4 regions of the Lysinibacillus sp. G4S2 genome follow, and region 4 is predicted to be linked to each of the others. Evidence: riboswitches for the same ligand, from Rfam matches in the RefSeq annotation. Region 4 holds a riboswitch; each other region holds the start of a gene.
What was found. Region 4 has a riboswitch for cobalamin ahead of QUF91_RS12050 (ribonucleotide reductase N-terminal alpha domain-containing protein). Riboswitches for the same ligand answer to the same signal wherever they lie in the genome.
Positions count from the first base shown of each region.

Region 1: it holds a riboswitch for cobalamin, as region 4 does, so the genes downstream of both, QUF91_RS25030 (FecCD family ABC transporter permease) here and QUF91_RS12050 (ribonucleotide reductase N-terminal alpha domain-containing protein) in region 4, are expected to answer to the same signal.
Region 2: it holds a riboswitch for cobalamin, as region 4 does, so the genes downstream of both, cobT (nicotinate-nucleotide--dimethylbenzimidazole phosphoribosyltransferase) here and QUF91_RS12050 (ribonucleotide reductase N-terminal alpha domain-containing protein) in region 4, are expected to answer to the same signal.
Region 3: it holds a riboswitch for cobalamin, as region 4 does, so the genes downstream of both, QUF91_RS16780 ((2Fe-2S) ferredoxin domain-containing protein) here and QUF91_RS12050 (ribonucleotide reductase N-terminal alpha domain-containing protein) in region 4, are expected to answer to the same signal.

Region 1 is NZ_JAUCFJ010000002.1:4,904,592-4,909,958, reverse strand. It holds gene QUF91_RS25040 (YdhK family protein) at 1-52, opposite strand, end outside; gene QUF91_RS25035 (biotin transporter BioY) at 170-766, opposite strand; cobalamin riboswitch at 941-1,130, shown strand; gene QUF91_RS25030 (FecCD family ABC transporter permease) at 1,280-2,326, shown strand; gene QUF91_RS25025 (heme ABC transporter ATP-binding protein) at 2,332-3,126, shown strand; gene QUF91_RS25020 (hypothetical protein) at 3,394-3,564, shown strand; gene QUF91_RS25015 (endonuclease Q family protein) at 3,637-4,803, shown strand; gene QUF91_RS25010 (S-layer homology domain-containing protein) at 4,886-5,367, shown strand, end outside.
Region 2 is NZ_JAUCFJ010000002.1:1,416,207-1,421,573, reverse strand. It holds gene QUF91_RS07175 (methionine gamma-lyase family protein) at 1-1,138, opposite strand, end outside; gene QUF91_RS07170 (trimeric intracellular cation channel family protein) at 1,400-2,005, shown strand; gene cobT (nicotinate-nucleotide--dimethylbenzimidazole phosphoribosyltransferase) at 2,117-3,172, opposite strand; cobalamin riboswitch at 3,288-3,464, opposite strand; gene QUF91_RS07160 (ABC transporter permease) at 3,553-4,302, opposite strand; gene QUF91_RS07155 (ABC transporter ATP-binding protein) at 4,299-5,228, opposite strand; gene QUF91_RS07150 (hypothetical protein) at 5,243-5,367, opposite strand, start outside.
Region 3 is NZ_JAUCFJ010000002.1:3,250,709-3,256,075, forward strand. It holds gene cobJ (precorrin-3B C(17)-methyltransferase) at 1-1,578, opposite strand, end outside; gene QUF91_RS16780 ((2Fe-2S) ferredoxin domain-containing protein) at 1,583-1,954, opposite strand; cobalamin riboswitch at 2,097-2,280, opposite strand; cobalamin riboswitch at 2,523-2,707, shown strand; gene QUF91_RS16785 (energy-coupling factor ABC transporter permease) at 2,940-3,686, shown strand; gene QUF91_RS16790 (energy-coupling factor ABC transporter substrate-binding protein) at 3,688-3,960, shown strand; gene cbiQ (cobalt ECF transporter T component CbiQ) at 3,966-4,736, shown strand; gene QUF91_RS16800 (energy-coupling factor ABC transporter ATP-binding protein) at 4,736-5,367, shown strand, end outside.
Region 4 is NZ_JAUCFJ010000002.1:2,353,561-2,358,927, forward strand. It holds gene QUF91_RS12045 (hypothetical protein) at 1-547, shown strand, start outside; cobalamin riboswitch at 658-844, shown strand; partial or broken gene QUF91_RS12050 (ribonucleotide reductase N-terminal alpha domain-containing protein) at 1,007-2,308, shown strand; partial or broken gene QUF91_RS12055 (ribonucleoside-diphosphate reductase subunit alpha) at 2,647-3,558, shown strand; gene QUF91_RS12060 (ribonucleotide-diphosphate reductase subunit beta) at 3,572-4,612, shown strand; gene QUF91_RS12065 (M23 family metallopeptidase) at 4,958-5,367, opposite strand, start outside.

The DNA.
Region 1 (5,367 bases), 2.6 Mb from region 4:
GTAAAGCTAATGCTGTCAGTATGCCAATAGGCCATTGTCTTTTTAATATCATGTTAATTTCCTCCTCCTTATTTGCCCTTAATGTAGCAAATAAATGTGCAGAAATTGTGGATAGCAGTCTTACAAGAAAAAAAACCCTCTTTAGCATCAAACTAAAGAAGGGTTTCTGTTATTTAACAGGAATTATTTTCAATACTTTTTGTAGGCGGTAGGCAAAAATACCGGCAAATATAGCTAAAATAATATCCTTTGGTAATGGAGGCATCATCCAAAGCCATGCCATCTTATAAGAAAAAGCATCTGGAGCACTAGCCCATAGCTTATAGGCGAAATACATCCAATTCGTTCCAAGTAAATAATTAATGGCAGTTGCAATTAAAGCAGCAATTACATAGCTTTTTTTCGTTCCGCTGCGCTCTACAATAAGCCCTGCAACATATGCAGCTAATATAAAAGTGACAATAAAACCGAATGTAGGACTTAAGATTTGTCCAAAGCCACCACTGAAACGTGCAAATACAGGTGCGCCTGCTAAACCGATGCACATATAAACAGTACAAGCGAGTGCACCTTTTCTACTACCAAGAATCAGTCCTGCTAATATAGCAAAAAATGTTTGCAGCGTAATTGGTACGCCACCAACAACCATAAAAGGTACAAAGGAAGTAATATTAGCGCCAATCATCATCAATGTTGAAAATAGTCCAATATAAGCAATATCTACTGTTCTTAATTTGTGATGCGAGTGTTCCGCTACTGTTGTCATTATTTCACCCCTAATAAGTAATGTTGATAATAATAGTGTAAGAAAATAAAGTTTTTGTGTCAACTTGATTATTTTATTCGGTTAACACAAAAATAATTATCCTTCTTATTTGGATGAATAATTCTAGTAATAGACGAACTATTAAAATATATGATAGAATCGTCATAATTTTAAAATATATATGATGCTAATGGTGTGACATCTTGTAAATGTGTCACTTAAAAGGGAAGTTGGTGCAAATCCGACGCTGTCCCGCAACTGTAACGAGGAGTTCTATGATGATTTAGCCACTGTTCTAGAATGGGAAGGCAATCATAGTACATTGATTCGAAGCCAGGAGACCTGCCAATTAGCGAATACCTGTAATGCCCACGAGGATGAAAGCGATTACGGACAATAGAAGGAAATCTTTCTTACTTTGTTTAATCTCGGGTATTTCTATGCGTATTTAGCATGGAATACCCTTTTTTATTGCTTCGTACCTATTATTTTTGATTAGGAGTTAATAAACAGATGAATAAAAAATTTATACTACTCTCAATGACTCTTCTTCTAGTTCTACTCATTTCAATGACAATTGCTATAATGGTTGGATCGGTTTCTGTTACGCCACAATATGTATGGAAGGTCATCCTTTCAAAAATCCCACTTATACAAAATGGAATAGAACAAGATTGGAGTCGCTCACAGGAAATTATCATTTGGCAAATCCGAGCTCCACGTGTATTGCTCGCTGCTATCGTTGGAGCAGGATTGGCAATTGCAGGAGCAGCTATTCAGGCACTTGTTCGTAATTCAATTGCTGAACCATATATTTTAGGGATTTCTTCTGGTGCAACGGTTGGTGCTACAGCTGTCATCATTTTAGGTGCTTTTTCATTTCTTGGTGTTTATGCTCTTTCCGTATCTGCATTTATCGGTTCTCTCACAGCGATGGCGTTAGTTTTCTTCTTAGCGCGTGTTGGCGGTAGAGTTTCTGTCTTTCGACTTTTACTTTCAGGGATGGCGGTGTCGTTTATTTTATCTGCTATTTCAAATTTTATATTAATGATGTCGAAGCAAGAGGGCGGAATGAAGGCAGTCATGTTTTGGATGCTAGGAAGCTTAGCTGGTGCAAAGTGGAGTAATGTTTTAATTCCTACAGTTATTTTTATTGTGGTGTTTGCCTTGCTATGGCTCCACTATCGAAGTTTAAATTTATTACTTCTTGGAGATGAAGCAGCTGTCACTTTAGGGGTTAATTTACAACAGTTTCGAATTCAACTTATCTTATTAGTTTCATTATTAACGGGTGTTCTTGTCGCAGTCAGTGGTTCAATCGGATTTGTTGGCTTAATCATTCCACATATTGTACGGCTAATTGTAGGTTCAAACCATAAATATGTCATACCGATTAGTGCTTTATTAGGGGGGATTTTCTTAGTTTGGGCAGATGCACTTGCCCGAATTTTAATTGCTCCTGAAGAAATGCCAATTGGAATTATCACGGCTTTTTGTGGCGGGCCATTTTTCATTTGGCTGCTACGTCGTAACAATTATTCTTTCGGTGAAGGGGATTAGAAATTATGACATTAGAAGCGAAACAAGTATCTTTCTCCATTTCTGATGAACGCATTTTACATGAAGTAAGTGTTCAAATAAAGGAAAAGCAATTCGTTGGGCTGATTGGTCCTAATGGTAGTGGGAAGTCAACGCTACTAAAGAATATGTATCGTTTATTAAAACCAGAAAGTGGAACAATCTTATTAAATGAACAGGATATTTTAAAGCAATCGAGTAAAAGCATTGCGAAAAATTTAGCAGTTGTGAGCCAAGAAACACCGGTCTTATTCGACTTTACCGTACATGATTTAGTAAGTATGGGGAGAACACCCCATAAAAAACTATTCGAACTTGATCAACAACAAGATTTTCAAATTGTAAAAAGTGCACTTGATCAAACAGGGATTGCTCATTTAGAGAAACGTAGCTTTAGCTCTCTTTCGGGGGGAGAAAAAAAGCGTGTGATGGTTGCCCGTGCTCTCGCTCAGCAAGCACAGATGCTTATTTTAGATGAGCCAACAAATCATCTAGATATTCAGCATCAATTGCAGCTAATGGATCTAATTCAAACCCTACATCTAACAGTTGTTGCTGCCATACATGATTTAAACATTGCAGCTATGTATTGCGATCAAATTTATGTTTTACAGCAAGGTCGAATTGTTTGTTTTGGAACACCAGAAGAAGTACTTACGCCACAATTATTACAGGATGTATTTGGTGTTTATGCTGATATTCAAATACATCCACTTACAAGGAAGCCTTATTTAACGTATGTCTCTGAGCAATTTACGAAGAAAGCTTTAAAAACTACATAAATAAAGTATGGTTCTTCGGCAAAAGGAGGGGTTGATCTCCGTTCCGGCTGGGCGCTTTTTTTACGAATAGCCTGGGACGGAAATCACCCTTATTTAAAGCGCCACAAAATTTACAAAGATCTTCTTGACCATTTTGTTTTTCAACAATAACAGATACACCTGCTATTTATGGATAGGACAACTGTTAATAGAAGAAAGAGCTTCATTTTCTTCGTGTATACTTATATCCTTTTTGGGGAATTGTATACGTGAAAGGAATTGATGAAAGTGGAAGAGATAAAGTTTGCACAATTAGATCAGCAACAGCTTGAAAAAATTAATGAGCTAGAGAAGACAATTGGCGTGACAATAGTGGCGTATGATTCTTCGACAATGCCATCACAGGGCTCAGGTGCTTATGAATCAAATAATAGTACTCACAACAATCATCCATCATGATTAAGAGTGAAACGCCTTGCAGCAATGTGAGGTTTTTTTATTTCATTGAAAATAATAGAGGTGTTTACAATGATGCAAAATTTATATGCAGATTTACATATTCATATTGGACGTACTTTAAGTGGACGCGCTGTCAAAATTACTGGCAGTAAATCGTTAACGTTAACAAAAATTCTCGAGACTTCTAGTGCAAGAAAGGGACTAGATATTATTGGAATTATTGATTGCCATTCACCAGAGGTTATGGATGAAATGTCAGAAATGATTGAACGGGGTGAACTGAAGGAGCTAGAACAGGGAGGGCTTCGTTATAAAGACACAACCCTTATCCCAGGCACTGAAATTGAGATTTATGATTGTCATTGCCTTGGACCAATCCACGTACTTGCCTATTTTCCAACACTTTTACTTATGAGGGAATTTTCAAATTGGATGTCTTATCATATGAAAAATATTCATTTAAGCTCACAGCGTATCTATTGTGATGGTCGAACATTGCAGCAAAAGGTTCGTGAGTTAGGAGGGCTGTTTATTCCTGCGCATGTTTTTACACCGTTTAAAAGTTTGTTTGGTAAAGGTGTGCATCGTAGTTTAACAGAAGTATTTGACCCGCAACTTATAGATGCGATTGAGCTAGGTTTAAGTTCTGATACCGCTATGGTGAGTAACATCAGAGAGCTTCAAGCATACACATTTGTCAGCAATTCTGATGCACATTCGCTTGGGAAAATTGCACGTGAGTATCAAAAATTAAGACTATCTGATGCCAATTTTACAGAGCTACAAATGGCGCTACATGAACAGCAAGGGCGCGCTGTAACAGCCAATTATGGCTTAAATCCTTTGCTGGGCAAATATCATCAGACTGTCTGTGCAAAATGTGGTGAACAGCTTAGCAATATGGCAACAATCTGTACTAACTGTGAAAGTATCCAAATTATTAAGGGAGTTTCTTTACGTATTATGGAGCTATCAGAGCAGCTGACGGATAAACGTGTTCGACCACCGTATATTCACCAAGTACCACTAGATTTTATTCCAGGTTTAGGACCGAAAATGATGGAAAGATTGCTACAAGCATTTGGTACAGAGATGAACATCTTGCATCGAGTCTCACTAGAACAGCTTGAACAAATCGTACCACATAAGATTGCTAAGATGATCGATTTAGCAAGAACAGGACAATTGGCAATTGAAGCTGGTGGTGGTGGCATTTATGGGAAGATACAGCTTGAATAGAAAAAACAATTTCTCTTATTTAACCCATTTTCATCCTCCATATATTAAAATAGTAATTAGCAAAAGATGGGGGAGTGAGTGTATGCAATTATCAAAGAAATTTCGATTTTTAGCGGCTGGTGTACTGGCGTTGCAATTAGCGCTACCAGTAGGGGCAAACGCTGCGGAGCAGAGAGATTACATAGCGCCAAGTTGGGTAGCTCAGGCAGATTACGTAGCACTTGGCGATTCTTTGGCTCATGGTATGAATGAGGTTGGCATGATCGGTTTAGGTTACGCAGATTTTGTTGCACAAGCTTTACAGCAAGATGGTTTCATCACTTCTTATAATAAGGGATTTGCGTATTCAGGCTATACAACAAAAAATGTACTGGAAGATATACAAAATGATGTGGAAAAGCCTGTGACAGGATTCGGGTATAAAAATGACAAGGTAAAACTTCGTCCCTCTATTAAAGAGGCTGAAATTATTACTTTGACAGCAGGTGCCAATGATTTAATACCTATTTTAAAAGAGTCTCAGACAACTGGTATAAATGCAGCAGCGATGTTAAAGGCATCGCA
Region 2 (5,367 bases), 940 kb from region 4:
GTTCAATACTGGAACCTTGAATAAATGTTCCTGCCGCCATTATGACATCATCCTCATAACCAGGCATATACGCTGGCTCTGGTGCATAATGCGCATTAATCGGCGAGTTCGCTTGTATTTCACGACAAAAGGCAATCATCTGCTCCGCTGTTTGGAAAGAAACAGCTTGAATTAAATCCGTACGATCAGCCTCATAGCTTGGCGATGTATTCATCCCAATTTCCTCAAGCATTGCTGCTGTGAAAATGGCACCTTTTAATGCTTGCGCGACAACATGTGGTGCTAGGAAAAAGCCTTGATAGAAATCACCGAGTGTATTTAATGTAGCACCAGCTTCAGCACCAATACCTGGTGATGTCATACGATAAGCACATTTTTCTACTAAATCTGCACGACCAGCAATATAACCTCCAATTTTCGCAAGGCCTCCTCCTGGATTTTTGATCAGTGAGCCTGCCATTAAATCAGCACCAATCTCCGTTGGTTCCTGTGCTTCCACAAATTCACCATAGCAATTATCAACAAAAATAACAGCATCTGGTGCTAATTCGCGGATTTTTACACACATTTCTGCAATCTGCGAAACGGTAAAGGATGGTCGTGTTGCATAACCCTTCGAGCGTTGAATAGCAATCATTTTTGTATTTGGCGTAATTGCAGCTGCAACACCTTCCCAATCAATCGTTTTGTTATCGATTAAATCTACATGTCGATACCCGATTTTATAATCCTTTAAAGAGCCCGTGTCCTTGTCGCCGCCATCGACTATTGACTGCAATGTATCATACGGTTGACCCGAAATATAAAGTAATTCATCACCAGGACGTAACACGCCGAATAAACTAAGCGTAATTGCATGTGTACCTGAAATAATTTGCGGACGTACAATGGCAGCCTCCGCTCCAAAGACCTCTGCATATACACGCTCTAGATTGTCACGCCCTTCATCATCATAGCCATAACCATTAGACGGGTGTAGATGATAATCGCTTACTTGATGCTTTCGGAACGCAGCGAGCACTTTTTGTTGGTTGAAGAACGCCATGTCCTCTACCTTTGCATGAAAAGGACGCACCTTTTCTTCTATTTTAGTAGCTAACGCTAGTGTTTCTTCCATTAAATTGGTTGTAAAAGTCATTTTATTCTTCTCCATTTCACTTTTGTTCAAATCTTATCTTAACAATTTGTGAGCTTGCCTGCAAAATTTGCTATTGTTTCTAATTGCATTTTACGCTAATCTAAATTGCGGAATTAATCTATTACGTCCTGCTATAATAGGATATTTAATATCTGATAATTCCAAAGCATTAGTTGATACTTTTCTTAGTAGAAACTTCTACGCTACAAAAAAGTGTTTGTAACTAATAGAAAAGATCAATTCATATAGGGAGTGAAAGTGTTGGCTTGGGAGGTTTTTAGTATTATTGGAACAATTGCCTTTGCTATTTCCGGGGCAATAATTGCAATGGAGGAAGAATACGATTTATTCGGTGTATATATACTCGGAATTGTAACCGCTTTTGGCGGAGGAGCTATACGAAATTTGCTCATAGGATTACCTGTAACAACGCTGTGGGGGCAGGATATGATGTTCCAAATTGCCATTGCAGCAATTACAATTTTTTTCTTATTTCCACATCGCCTCATTCAACATTGGCATCGCTGGGGCAATTTCACTGATGCTATTGGTTTATCAGCATTTGCGATTCAAGGTGCCCTCTATGCCGTGAAGCTCGACATGTCCATTAGTGCCGTTATTGTAGCTGCTGTCTTAACAGGGTCAGGTGGTGGAATTGTTCGAGATTTATTAGCTAGACGACAACCACTAGTCCTCCGTGATGAAGTCTATGGTGTTTGGGCAGCACTAGCCGGGCTTATCATCGGGCTTGAATTATTTTCAGGGGATTTCTTTTTATATGTATTATTTGGTGTAATTACAGCACTAAGAGTTCTTTCATATATGAAAAAATGGCGTTTACCGTTACGGAAGTTGCAGCGGGCATAGCCACGTTTCCTTACATCACTGCATAACAACAAGCCCAAATAGCTGTTATTTGGGCTTGTTTTTTTAATCCTGTAAATAAAAAACTTATTTGAGAACCTCATAATCTTTAAATTACTTTTCTAACAGCAGTATAGATTCCTCTAATGTAACCATGTTTTTCATCATGGAGCTTGCTGCATCCAAAATAGGAAAGGCTAAAGCTGCACCAGAGCCTTCGCCCAATCGCATATTCATCTGTAGCATCGGTTCAACCCCGAGCAATTCAGCTGCAATTTTAGCACCTGGTTCTTCGGAAGCATGAGAAGGAATGATATAGTCTTTTACTTTTGGTTCAAGTTCGTATGCAATAAGTGCAGCAATAGTAGAAATAAAGCCATCGATCACAACAGGTTTGCGATTGACAGCGGCAGCAAGTATAACCCCAGCCATAGCGCCTATTTCTAACCCACCAACTTTTGCAAGAATATCAATCGCATCGTCTCGATTTGGTTTATTTAATGCAATGGCATTGTGAATGACTGCTACTTTATGTGCCAGCCCCCCCGGTCCAACACCTGCACCGAATCCTGTTACTTCACTTGGATGACACTCATGAAGAACCGATAATATTGCAGCACTCGGTGTTGTATTAGCTATCCCCATTTCACCTGTCCCGAGTACATTGATCCCTTTTTTTATTTCCTCCGTAGCTACTTCAATTCCTACTTCAATTGATTGAATGGCTTCTTCCCTTGACATAGCAGGACCTTTTGCCATATTGTCCGTTCCGTATTTAATTTTTTTAATGATGACACCAGCATCAAGTGGAATATCCTCTTTAACACCAACGTCTACTGTGACAATTTTGGCATTTGTTATTTTCGCTACAGCGCAGACACCTGTTCCTCCTCTAGGAAAATTTAATGTTTGAAAGACCGTTACATTTTGCGGATTTGATGTTACCCCTTCATCATAAACACCATGATCTGCTGCACAGACAATAATTGCTTTGTTATCAATCGCAGGAAATAGTTCTCCAGTAATTCCTGATAGTTGCACAGCTAAAGACTCCAGTTTCCCCAAGCTTCCAGGAGGCTTGCTAAGCGCATCTATGTACTCCCTTGCTGTCTCCATCATTTTGTTATCGACACTTTGAATGTTTTGAATCGTTTGTTGTAATAATTGCATGAAAATTTCCCCTTTCTTTTTTGCCCTTGTTACTCGAAGATTGATCTAGAGAAAAAAATAAAAAGCCTGTAGTTTATTTCATAACAAATAAACTACAGACTTTTCCATCGTCTATAAAATACGAAGCAGTTAGGCAGGTCTCCTGGCTCAATTTCAACATTTCATAGAACCTTCCCAGAACATTGCTAGTGGCATTCTCTATGAAACTCCCTTTTACAGTGGTGGGACCGCTAAAGCTTTTCACTTTATTCCCTATTCTCCCGCAATGGGCACCTAAAGCTTTTATGCAATTATTTTAAATTTACGATAAAGTGTTTTTAGTGTCAATATTTAAAGTTGTTGAGCATTGTTGACATTTTGAAGTGAACGAATATACTTGATTATTCATATTTAAAAACTTTAACACAAAATACTAACGTAATTACTGCTATAGCAGTTAATACTGATAACTCGGTTAGATAAGTATTAAGATTTTGAGTCTCGAAGATAAGTGTTTTTCTTATAGCTTCAATAATATAATTAAGTGGATTAATATAAACAAATGGCATTAAAATTTTTGGCCACACGTCACTCGGGAAGAAAGTACCACCTAAAAAAATGAATACTAAATTTGAAAGATTCCCCATAGTTGTGGCATTTTTTGCGTTATTAGCATATATTCCGATTATTAAACCTACGCCTAATAAACTAAGACCACCCATTAATAACAACGGAATCAATAAAAGAGTATAAATAGAACTAAAATTTAATTGGACATTAAAAATAAAAACACTAATGCCCAATATAATAACTGTTTGTATAGCCATAATGAAAAGCTGTGTACTAAAAATTGATACCATTATTTTTGATGTAGAAATTGGAGTAACTTTAATTTTTTTAAAAATACCCCTTTCCCTATATGAAGCGATCATCACAGGTAAAGCTATTAGACCGATAGCTCCATAAGCCATTCCTAGAATACCTGGAAAGATATAGGTCATATATGACATACCATCTCTTGCCGCATCTTTTCCTGCTGTACCCATTAAAGCCATCATTAAAATAGGGAACACAGTACTCATAATAGCCGCTTGTTTATTTCTTAATTCCATTTTAAAAAATATAGAAGACAAATTCACAAAACTATTCATACTTTCAAAACACTTCCAGTCATATTTAAGAATACATCCTCTAAATTTGCTTTTTGAATATTAATACTAGTTGTTGTTATTCGTTTTTCATCTTCTAATTTATTTATATAATCTATCGTTTTTCTTATGTCTTTAGTGTATAAGTAAAAAAAGTCCTCTTCTTTTTTTATCGTTTCTACTGTCGGACAACTTTCTAAATACTGTACATCAGAATCTGCTATTAAACCTATTTTAATAAATGAATTTAAATTAGCATTTTCAATAATCTCTTCCGGTTTTCCCACAGTATATATACTCCCATTGTTAATAAAACATACATTATCACAGAGTGCCTCTACTTCTTCCATATAATGTGTTGTTAATATTATAGTTGTCCCTTCCTTTCTAATATCTTTTATAATATTCCACAAATCTTTTCTGGAGTTCGGATCTAACCCGGTTGTAGGTTCATCCAAAAACAAGACCTGAGGTTTATTCAAAATACTTAAAGCTATACTTACTCTTTGTTTTTGTCCTCCAGAAAGTTTATTAACATAAGATCTTTTATGTTCTTGCATATTTACTTTGTTTAATAGATCTTTAATTTCATTTTCAGTAATCTTCATGTTGTATAATATAGCAAAGAATTCAAACAATTCATCCACCCTAATATAATCAAAATAGGAATTTGACTGAAACTGTACACCTATGAGTGGTTTAATTTGATCTGAATCTTTTCTAACATCTAAACCATTAACAATTATGTTGCCGGTATAGCCATTTCTAACCCCTTGTACACATTCTAATAAAGTTGTTTTCCCCGCTCCGTTTGGTCCTAGTAAACCAAACACTTCATTGTGATTTATTGTTAAATTAATATTTTTCAGTATTTGTATATTAGAGTTATACGAAAAATACAAATCTTTTATTGATATTGCTTCATTCATATATAACACCTCTATTATGATAGAATGATTCGTTTCATTTTTGCATGATTCAATTTTTCATTAATAAATGCTTGCATGTCTTTAATATCAATCCTATCTAAAATTTGAAGCATTTCATCTAATGATAAATGATACCTTC
Region 3 (5,367 bases), 900 kb from region 4:
CAAACGTTCATTTGGATGTGCATTTGCTTTATACTCTTCGATAATGTCTGTAATTAGCGGTATAAGCTGCTCAGGCTCTAAGCCCTCAACAACAGGCTGGGCCGCATGTGCTGTACGGCCAACCGGCTTAGCACCAATAAAAACATCAAACTTACTTTTGCGATAAACAATCCCAATATCATCAAATACCGCTCGATAACATGCCATACCACAGCCGTTAAAACCAATATTTAACGTTTTCGGTAACGACATTCCCCCAAGCTTTTCTTGAATCTCTTCTGCATAAGGAATCGAATCGAACTTTTCTCCGTAACAGAAGTCACAAGCCTTTAACGAAAGCACGTCACCAATTGGTGCTAGTAAAAAGCCAACTTCACGAAGCTTTGCTGTAATCTCTTCAGGCGCAGCTGTTGGAATTTTCAAATGAATTTGATGGTCTGGTGTATACTCCATCGTGCCTTCCTCTCCAACAACTTCTGCTAAAGTCATCATTTGTTGAGGAGAAAAGAACTTATTGGCTACTCCTGGACTAACAGCTAATTCAAAAATAGATTCAATTTTTTGGTGAATAAGCTTGGGTGTTGCCTTCACAGCACTTGTTCCCTTCACCATCGCTAGTGCTGTTGTCGCCATTTCAAGTGATGACTTTTTTTTAGGCTTTGGTTCTGGTGTTATCGCTAAACTGGACTTGATTCGATTTGCATTAGGATCTGTCGCAAAATCATTACGCGCCTGTCCTGTTTCTTGATTCATTGCCCACGGTTCATTTTCTTCTTTCAGTCGTTGATGTGGTCGTAACGGTTGTTTTTCTTCGCCAAGTGTATATTTACGCTGATAACCACGTGGCGTAATCATTTTATTGTCGTAGAAGAACGTTGATGAATTTCCAATCACAACGGTTGTTAGCATACCAATATCGTGTTCTAGCATTTCTGCCAAAGTTGTCATTGTAATTTCCTGGCGTTCACGATACGCGCTTTTCACAAGTCCTACCGGCGTATCTGGAGAGCGATATTCTAATAAAATTCGTTGTGCCTCCACAATTTGTCTCGTACGACGACCACTCTTTGGGTTATAAAGAGCAATAACAAAATCCGCCATTGCGGCTGCTTCTACTCGTTTTGCAATTAAATTCCAAGGCGTTAAGTGGTCACTTAAACTAATCGTACAGGCGTCATGCATAATCGGAGCACCTAGTAAACTTGCACACGAATTGATAGCCGAAATACCCGGAACAATTTCTACCTCAACACCAGTTGCTTCCGTCCAGCCTAGCTCGATTAATACCTCATACACTAATCCCGCCATGCCATAGACACCAGCATCTCCGCTCGAAATAACAGATACGATACTGCCTGCCTCTGCTTGGCGGACCGCTTCCTGTGCACGTGAAACCTCTTCTGTCATACCGGTACTAATAATTGACTTTGCACTTACTAAATCCTGAATAAGTTCAACATAAGTTTTATAGCCTATGATCATATCACTTTGTTGTAGTGCCTCCACAGCACGAGTCGTAATATGTTTAAAATCTCCAGGTCCAAAGCCAACTACGAAAATCTTCCCTTTTTGCGACATTTTGTTACCCCTCTTTCACCTTTTCAATACCTTTAATGGCTGTTGTTTGTGCTGTACGCTGTAACGAACCTTCACGCAGTGTAAAGACATGCTCATTATGTAACGATTCGTGATTTAAATCTTGAACAAGTGCCCGCGCATGCTCTGTGGTCGGCACACGGTACCAATTCCCTTGAGGATAAGCGATGACAACACAAGCATCCTTACACCTACCATTACAGCGTGTCCTTGTCGTATGTATTTCCTTATCAATCGCCAGCAACTGAATTTCATCACGGATTGCCTGTGTAATTTCCTCTCCATCTTTTTTCATACAGCTACTGCCATTGCAAATAAAAAGATGCGTTTTCATCCCCTCTAAATTCCATGTTGTCATTGTTGTTCTCCCCTCATTTGCTTTTAGGAAAAAGAAAAAACCTTTACTCTAGACGAAGAGTAAAGGTTTTGTAGAAGCCAAATTAAAACGAATATATACAGGTACTCGCTCTCGCTTCAACTTCTCCCTCCGAAAAGTTTGCATGCATTTATCGCAATAAGCAGGTTTCCTGACTTAAGCTTCCTTTTACTTTCGCGCCTTCCCGAGTTTTCACTAGTGGCATTTGCGATTTCATCAGCTATTACAGTAGCGGGGGCTGTATCGGATTTTCACCGATTTCCCTATTATCTCGAAAATATTCGAGCACTTATTGACGTTTTTATATGAAATTGTATTTTTTATGTAATAGAAATCTGTCTCTATCATAGCTTATTTTTTTAAAATTTCAATATTTCTTTCTTAATTTGTGGCATTTTTATTAATTATTCAGCAAATTTCCCCTAGAAAAAAGGGAAATTCCTCTTCTGTATTATCCGAATTTTCTACAATGCCCCTCAATTTAAAAAATTTTTCATAAAAAAGATAGCTTGTTTACGGAAATTCATGTTACACTTTGTCGTGAAATCTCACAACTTCATCTTTTTTCGGTGCGAATTGTTCATCAATTCGCTTAAAAGGGAAGCCGGTTTAAGTCCGGCGCGGTCCCGCCACTGTACTAGGGAGTTTTATAGATAATGTCACTGTCCAAAGGATGGGAAGGCCTATAAAACGTTGAACTAAAGCCAGGAGACCTGCCGAAAAATAAGTGATCGTTTCAACCTACGAGGATAGGTGTGCGCCTAGCAGATTAGATTTTTAATTACTTTTTTAGCTATGCACTTTTCCTGAATCGGAGAAGTGTTTTTTTTATCTTCATTTTCATCTCAAGGTGGTAGATGCGTACAGATATGGTTCCGGTTGAGGAGCAAAACACCTATTTTATGGCAAGGTGAAATAATTTCGTTCGCACGCTAATTCGAAAATTTTAATGTAAGGAGGAGAGATTTTGAAATTCTCAGGTTGGAAGCTTAGTTATTTCTTACTGGCATTTTTATTCGTGCCAAATCGTGCATTTGCTATGCATATCATGGAGGGCTTTTTGCCGATTGAATGGGCAATTTTTTGGTGGGTCATTTCCATTCCATTTATTATTTTAGGATTACGTTCAATTCGCAAAACCATTGATGAAAATCCTGAAACAAAAATGATACTAGGTTTATCGGGTGCCTTCGCCTTTGTGCTATCAGCCTTAAAAATCCCTTCTGTAACAGGGAGTTGCTCGCACCCGACAGGAGTTGGACTTGGGACTGTTCTTTTTGGGCCACTAGCTATGAGTGTGATCGGGACAATCGTATTATTATTCCAATCTTTACTTTTAGCACATGGTGGACTTACAACTTTAGGGGCAAACGCCTTTTCCATGGCAATTGTTGGTCCTATTATTGCTTACTATGTTTTTAAAGGCTCACAAAAAATAGGGCTATCATTTTCCATAGCTGTCTTTTTAGCAGCAATGCTTGGTGACTTAGGTACATATGTTGTCACTTCTGTACAGTTAGCTCTTGCCTTCCCTTCTGAAGTAGGAGGATTTATGGCTTCATTCACAAAATTTGCTGGTATTTTTGCATTAACACAAATTCCTCTCGCTATTAGTGAAGGAATTTTAACAGTGATCGTTATGAACTTCTTGAAAAAATATAATTTGAGCGAACTAAAAGCATTACGTGTTTTCTCAGCAAAGGAGGCACACTAATATGAAAAAAAATTTACTGCTCCTAGCAATTGTTGTGTTTCTAGCAATCTTCCCTCTCTTTATCCAAAAAGGTGCAGAATTTGAAGGGGCTGATGGCCAAGCAGAAGCAGCGATTAGTGAAATTAACGCTGACTACGAACCTTGGTTTGAAAGCATATGGGAGCCACCGAGTGGTGAAATTGAAAGCTTATTATTCGCACTACAAGCTGCTATCGGCGCTGGATTTATCGGCTATTTTATCGGCTTAATGCGCGGCAAACATAAAGAAGGTTAAACGCTATGTTACTCATTGATAAGTATGCATATATGAATAAACTAGCGTCTGTTCATCCGCTAGAAAAAATGACGTTATCCCTGGGATTACTATTATTGTCGCTTATCATTAGAGATGAACGAATTTCACTCATTACATTTATTGTGATGAGTGCTTTTATCATTCTAAGCGCAAAAATTCCATTTAAATATTATGCAAAACTACTATTGCTACCAGGATTTTTTTTACTTTCAAGTTTAGTATCCATATTAATTTCTATAGCACCATCAACAAGCACGCTACCTGCTCACATATGGTCTTTCACTGTAAATAATTGGACAATTTTCGTCAGCAGTGCAAGCATAACGATAGCACAGCAGCTTTTTTTCATCGTCCTTGGCAGCACTAGTTGTTTGTATTTTTTAATTCTTACAACATCGGTACAATCAATTTGCTATGTTCTACGACAATGGCGACTTCCTGTTTTATTTGTAGAGCTAGTAGAATTAACGTATCGTTTTATTTTTATATTTTTAGACAGTATGCAAAAAATTCATCTTGCCCAGCAGGCTCGCTTAGGTTACCGCTCCCCTATGCAGTGGCTACGCTCCATATCAATGCTGATTGCAGCGTTATTAGCAGAGCTGTTTCAACGAAGTCGTGAGCTAAACAATGCAATGGAAGCACGCGGTGGCGAAACTGTCTATTGGCAAGAGAATGTTACCTATTGCATGAAAAACTGGCTAGGTATTGCTACTATCTTTATTTCCCTCATCATTTATGGAGGTTTTTTCTGATGACAGACTTTTACTTTGAACTAAATCAATTATCCTACGCTTATGCCGATGGAACTCATGCTTTAACAGATATTACACTCCAAATTCCAAAGGGGAAAAAAATCGCTTTACTTGGTCATAATGGAGCTGGAAAATCAACGTTATTTCAGCATTTAAACGGCATTTTGAAGCCTACCACTGGAAATATATCCTTTTGTGGCAAAGAACTTAAATATAGTAGAAAAGCATTAAAAGAATTACGCCAACAGGTTGGTATTGTTTTTCAGGATGCAGACAACCAGCTTTTTTCAGGTACAGTTAAGCAAGATATTGCATTTGGACCTTTGAACCTTGGTTGGACGACTGAAAAAATTGAAGAGAAAATAGCATGGGCTGTTGCTCAAACTGAAGTTGAACCATTACTCGATAAACCGATCCATTTTTTGAGTGTTGGACAGAAAAAACGTGTGGCAATGGCTGGAGTTCTAGCGATGGAACCATCTGTTTTATTATTAGATGAACCAACAGCTGGACTAGACAATTATTATGTTGCACAAGTTTTACAGTATTTAGCTAAATTAGAGAATGGTGAACGTACTATTTTACTAGCAACGCATGATATCCCATTAGCCTATGAATGGGCAGATCAAAT
Region 4 (5,367 bases):
GCAGCTTGCCGCAAATGCTTTACCAACACATGTCCTACTCGCTAATTTTTCAGGGGATGCGGCATGGTCTCGGTATGTAGCAGGCATTCAGCAAGTTTTTGATGAAGCTGGTCTTATTTGTCCGCAAATAGACGGTAGCACTGAGTCCAATATGCCAACTGTACAATCAGGTTTGTCTATAACGATGCTTGGAGAACAGCAGAAACGTACACTAACTAAGCATGAACAACTTATTTGGTATACATATGGACTGCCACTTGTAGGCAATGAAGTCCTTGCGCAGCCTGAGGATGTCGCACAGCTACAGCCTGTTTTTCAGGCATGGAAAGAGGACATCGTGCAGCAAGTTTGGCCAGTAGGATCAAAAGGTCTGCAAGCAGAATTTACCCGCCTTTTTGGCAATCAACAGGTCAAAAGTTCGCTAGATGTTGAGAAAACGGCTGGCCCATGTGCAGTCATTTTACTAGGAGTACATCCAGAAAAAGAGCAACTGGCACAAAATATTTTTCCTAGAAATTTTGAAAAACTACGTAAAACTGCATTGTAATAGGGCTTGCTTCGAGAAAAAGTAGCACTTAAAAAAATTCAAGGGGCAAAACGCCTATTGCAACAACAAACACAATATGTTAGATTTGTTTAGGAGTTAAAACACAATATATAGTATTTTGGACAAGAGGTACCAATATGGTTTAAAAGGGAATTCGGAAAAAGAGCATCTTAAGCCGAAGCTGTCCCCGCAACTGTAAGTGCTGACAAATGATGATGATGCCACTGTTAAAAATGGGAAGGCGATCATTTGGAGGAAGCATGAGCCAGGAGACCTGCCAATTTGTTCGAGACAACAACACATTCTTCGGGGATTGAGAAGTGGAGGCGAGAGATTTGTTCACTTCTTTGTGTGCATGTCCTTCATTTCCATTTCCGATTTTACAGCGATCACGCAACCGATAGAGGGTGCATGATCGCTTTTTGTGTTGTTGTAGAAAGAAAGGGAGAGTATGTGTATATGACAATTCAAATCGAACAGCAAATTGCTAAGTTAAAGAATAGTTACACGGAGGATGAACTTGAAAGTTTTGTAAGGTTATCGGATCGATGGCTACGAAAAAATGACAATGCCACATTTGAGGCATGGGCAGATGCGATGATTTTACAAACGCTTAGCCTAATTGATGAAGAGGAGCCATATTGGACATTTGTTGCAGCGCAAATTTATTTAGAAAAATTATATGACCAATTTGCAATGCGTCGCGGCGTTTCAGTGAAAGATGTTTATCAGGTATTCCCAGCACAATTAGCACGCTATACAGAGGCTGGTTTGTATCATGAAAGTTTAACAACAAAATATAGTGAGCAAGAGCTTCAGGAACTTGCTTCTTATTTAGAACAAAGTCGAGATGAGTTGTTTACATATATTGGCTTAAAAACATTGATGGACCGCTATGTTGTCCGTGATTATACGAAAACACCAGTGGAGCTACCTCAGGAACGTTGGATGGTCATTGCGATGACATTGATGCAGGATGAAACAGAAAATCGTTTACAAAAGGTGCGAGAGTCTTACTGGGCAATGAGCAATTTATATATGACAGTAGCCACTCCGACATTATCGAATGCAGGGAAAACACATGGACAGTTATCTAGCTGCTTTATCGATACAGTAGATGATAGTTTACAAAGCATTTACGACACAAATACAGATGTTGCAACCTTATCGAAATACGGTGGTGGCATTGGCGTTTATATGGGCAAAATTCGTAGCCGAGGCTCATCTATTAAAGGTTTTAAAGGGGCATCAAGTGGCGTATTACCTTGGATTAAACAGCTTAATAATACGGCAGTTTCAGTCGATCAGCTTGGTCAACGCCAAGGAGCTATTGCTGTTTATTTAGATGTTTGGCATAAGGACGTCTTTACGTTTTTAGATTTACGTTTAAACAATGGGGATGAGCGTTTACGTGCCCATGATATTTTCACAGGGCTATGCTTACCGGATTTATTTATGGAGACAGTTGAAGAGCGCGGGGAATGGCATTTATTTGACCCACATGAAGTACGAGAGGTTATGGGCTACTCACTAGAGGATTTCTATGATGAGAAAAAAGGTGACGGTTCCTTCCGTACAAAATATGCAGAATGTATCGCCAATCCTTTATTAAGCCGTGAAGTCGTACCAGCGATCGATATTATGAAGCGTATTATGCGCTCACAGCTTGAAACAGGCGTGCCGTTTATGTTCTATCGTGATGAAGTAAACCGCATGAATCCGAATAAACATGAAGGAATGGTTTACTCAAGTAATTTGTGTTAATAGTAGCACCTTCAATCAGAAATGGTTGTCGAAAACTCCGTTAAACGGGGAAAGTCACAATGTGATAACCTACCGTGCTAAATCTTTTGATTAAATTAGTTAATCAAAAGTAAAAGCCTAACGACTATCGAAAGCATAACTCATTGAAAAACATGAGTGAAGAAGCGAGTAGAGTACCCCTCAAGCGAGGCCCGTTATAGGGATAATTCATAAAGGGAAAAGCGGAGCATCCTTCAGGTAGAGCTGAGGATGATGATATAGTCTCCTCTGTATAGTGATATACAGCAGTTCATAAGAGAACGGATTAGGTCTAGCGAACCTAGTTGAAGAAAAGGACAGAAATTTTCCAAAACATGTCACCAACTGAATTTGAGTCTATTACTTTAGAAGATGATGTCATCGTTACACGTCGCAAGCCTGGAGACTTCGTAGTATGCAATTTATCATCCATTAATTTAGGTAGAGCTGTACCGGCTGGTGTTTTAGAGCGCTTGATTCCAATTCAAGTACGTATGTTAGATAATGTTATTGCTCTAAATACAATTCCAGTAAAACAGGCAGAGCGTACAAACTTGCGTTACCGTGGTATTGGACTTGGAACATTTGGCTGGCATCATTTATTAGCTTTAAAAGAAATTCAATGGGAGTCTGAGGATGCTGTAGAATTCGCGGACAAGCTATATGAGGAAATTGCGTATTTAACGATTCGTGCTTCCAACGATTTGGCAAGTGAAAAAGGAGCCTACCCATTATTTGAGGGCTCAGATTGGCATACTGGTGCTTATTTTGACAAACGTGGCTATGACAGTGATAAATGGAATGCATTACGTGCGGCAGTTGCTGAAAAAGGTATGCGCAACGGCTATGTGATGGCAGTTGCACCTAACTCATCGACATCCATTTTAGCAGGCAGTACGGCAACGATTGATCCTATTTTCCAAAAGAGTTATTCAGAGGAGAAGAAGGATTACAAAATACCAGTAACTGTACCAGATTTATCACCAGTGACGACTTGGTATTATAAATCTGCTTATTTCATCGATCAAAATTGGACAATCAAGCAAAATGCTGCACGAGCACGTCATATCGATCAGGGTATTTCGCTTAATTTATATGTTCAAAATACGATTAAGGCGAAGGATTTACTGGCACTGCATATGAATGCTTGGGCGAGCGGTGTAAAAACGACGTATTATGTGCGCTCGACATCTGTAGAATTGCTAGAATGTGAGTCTTGCGCTAGCTAGGGGGAAGTAAATAATGACAACAATTACTAAACGACAAATTATGGATAAAGAAGCACCGAACCGTTCAACAGGCATTGTGAACGGACGCTCTTCTAACATTTTAAACTGGGATGATGTGCGTTTTAGCTGGGCTTATCCAAAGTATAAAAAAATGCTAGGTAACTTCTGGACTCCATTTGAAATTAATATGAGCAATGATGTGAAGCAGTTTCCTGAGCTATCAGCAGTTGAGCAGGAATCCTTCTTAAAGATTATCGGTTTACTGGCGCTATTAGACAGTGTGCAAACTGATTTTGCGGGGAAAGTAGCAGATTATTTAACAGATTCAAGCTTAAATGCACTAATGATCATTTTAGCGCAGCAAGAGGTTATTCATAATCACTCGTATTCCTATGTGCTATCAAGTATTGTGAACAAAGATGAACAAGATCGTACGTTTGACTTTTGGCGTACGGAGCCAGTGTTAGAGCGACGTAATGATTTTATTATTAAGGGCTACCGTGCATTTTCAGAGGAGTCAACTGTTGACAATATGCTAGAGGCGATTATTTATGATGTGATTTTAGAAGGCTTATTCTTCTATTCTGGCTTTGCCTTCTTCTATCATCTAGCACGCAATCAAAAAATGGTGGCAACGTCAACGATGATTAATTATATTAACCGCGATGAACAGCTACATGTTGATTTATTTGTGAAAATTTATCAAGAGTTATTAGAGGAATATCCTGAATACGATACGCCAGAACGAGCAGCACGTGTGCAGGAAATCTTCCGTGAGGCTGTACAACTAGAAGTCGATTGGGCCAATGAAGTGATTGGCGATAAAATTGATGGCCTTGATGTGGAAGATGTCCATGATTATGTGCACTTCTATGCCAATGTTCGTTGTAATCAACTTGGCGTCGAGCGTCCATTTGAAGGCTATCGCAAAAATCCATTGAAGTGGGTTAAAGCTTACGAAGATGTTGATTTAGGGAAAACAGATTTCTTCGAGCAACGTTCTCGTCAATATGTGAAGGTTAATGTAGAAGATAACGGGTTTGATGATTTGTAATGCTCAATGAGGCTAGGGGAAAAGTGTATTTTTAAAGCAAAATTATAAAATTTCACATTAGAAAAGCGCGAGAAATCAAAGTTTATTAAATTGATTTTTCGCGCTTTTTAAATCGCTGATAAAGTTATAACAATCGCTGATAAACCATGAGTAATCGCTGATAAAGTTATAACAATCGCTGATAAACCATGAGTAATCGCTGATAAAGTTATAACAATCGCTGATAAACCATGAGTAATCGCTGATAAAGTTATAACAATCGCCGATAAACCAAGGGTAATCGCTGATAAACCTCCAACGACCGCTGATAAAGGTAATATAACAAGAAAAAGAAATAAGTTAAAATTATCGTACCAAACTATTTCTCACTAAAAATCGATCATTAAATGTGATCGGTACACCTTTCCCGTCCTTTTCGGCGTGAATGTGTAAATGTGGTTCGCTTGTATTTCCGGAGTTTCCTACTTTCCCAAGTATTTGGCCCGTCGTTACTTTGTCTCCTTTTGCCACCACTATGCTGCCTTTTTGCATATGAGCTAATAAAACGGTAGCATCATAGTTCTCGCAGGATAAGGCGACATGATTTCCCTCAGGATTTTCTGGATCAGCTTTAGGAGGAGGGAGATCAGGTAAATCATTTTGGATGTTGACTACTTTTCCGTTACAAGGACTATACAAATCATCTACGAATATTTGATACTTACCCAATTCTTCTGGATAAAGTCCACTTGCGCGGGTTCCAAGCGTATTTAATT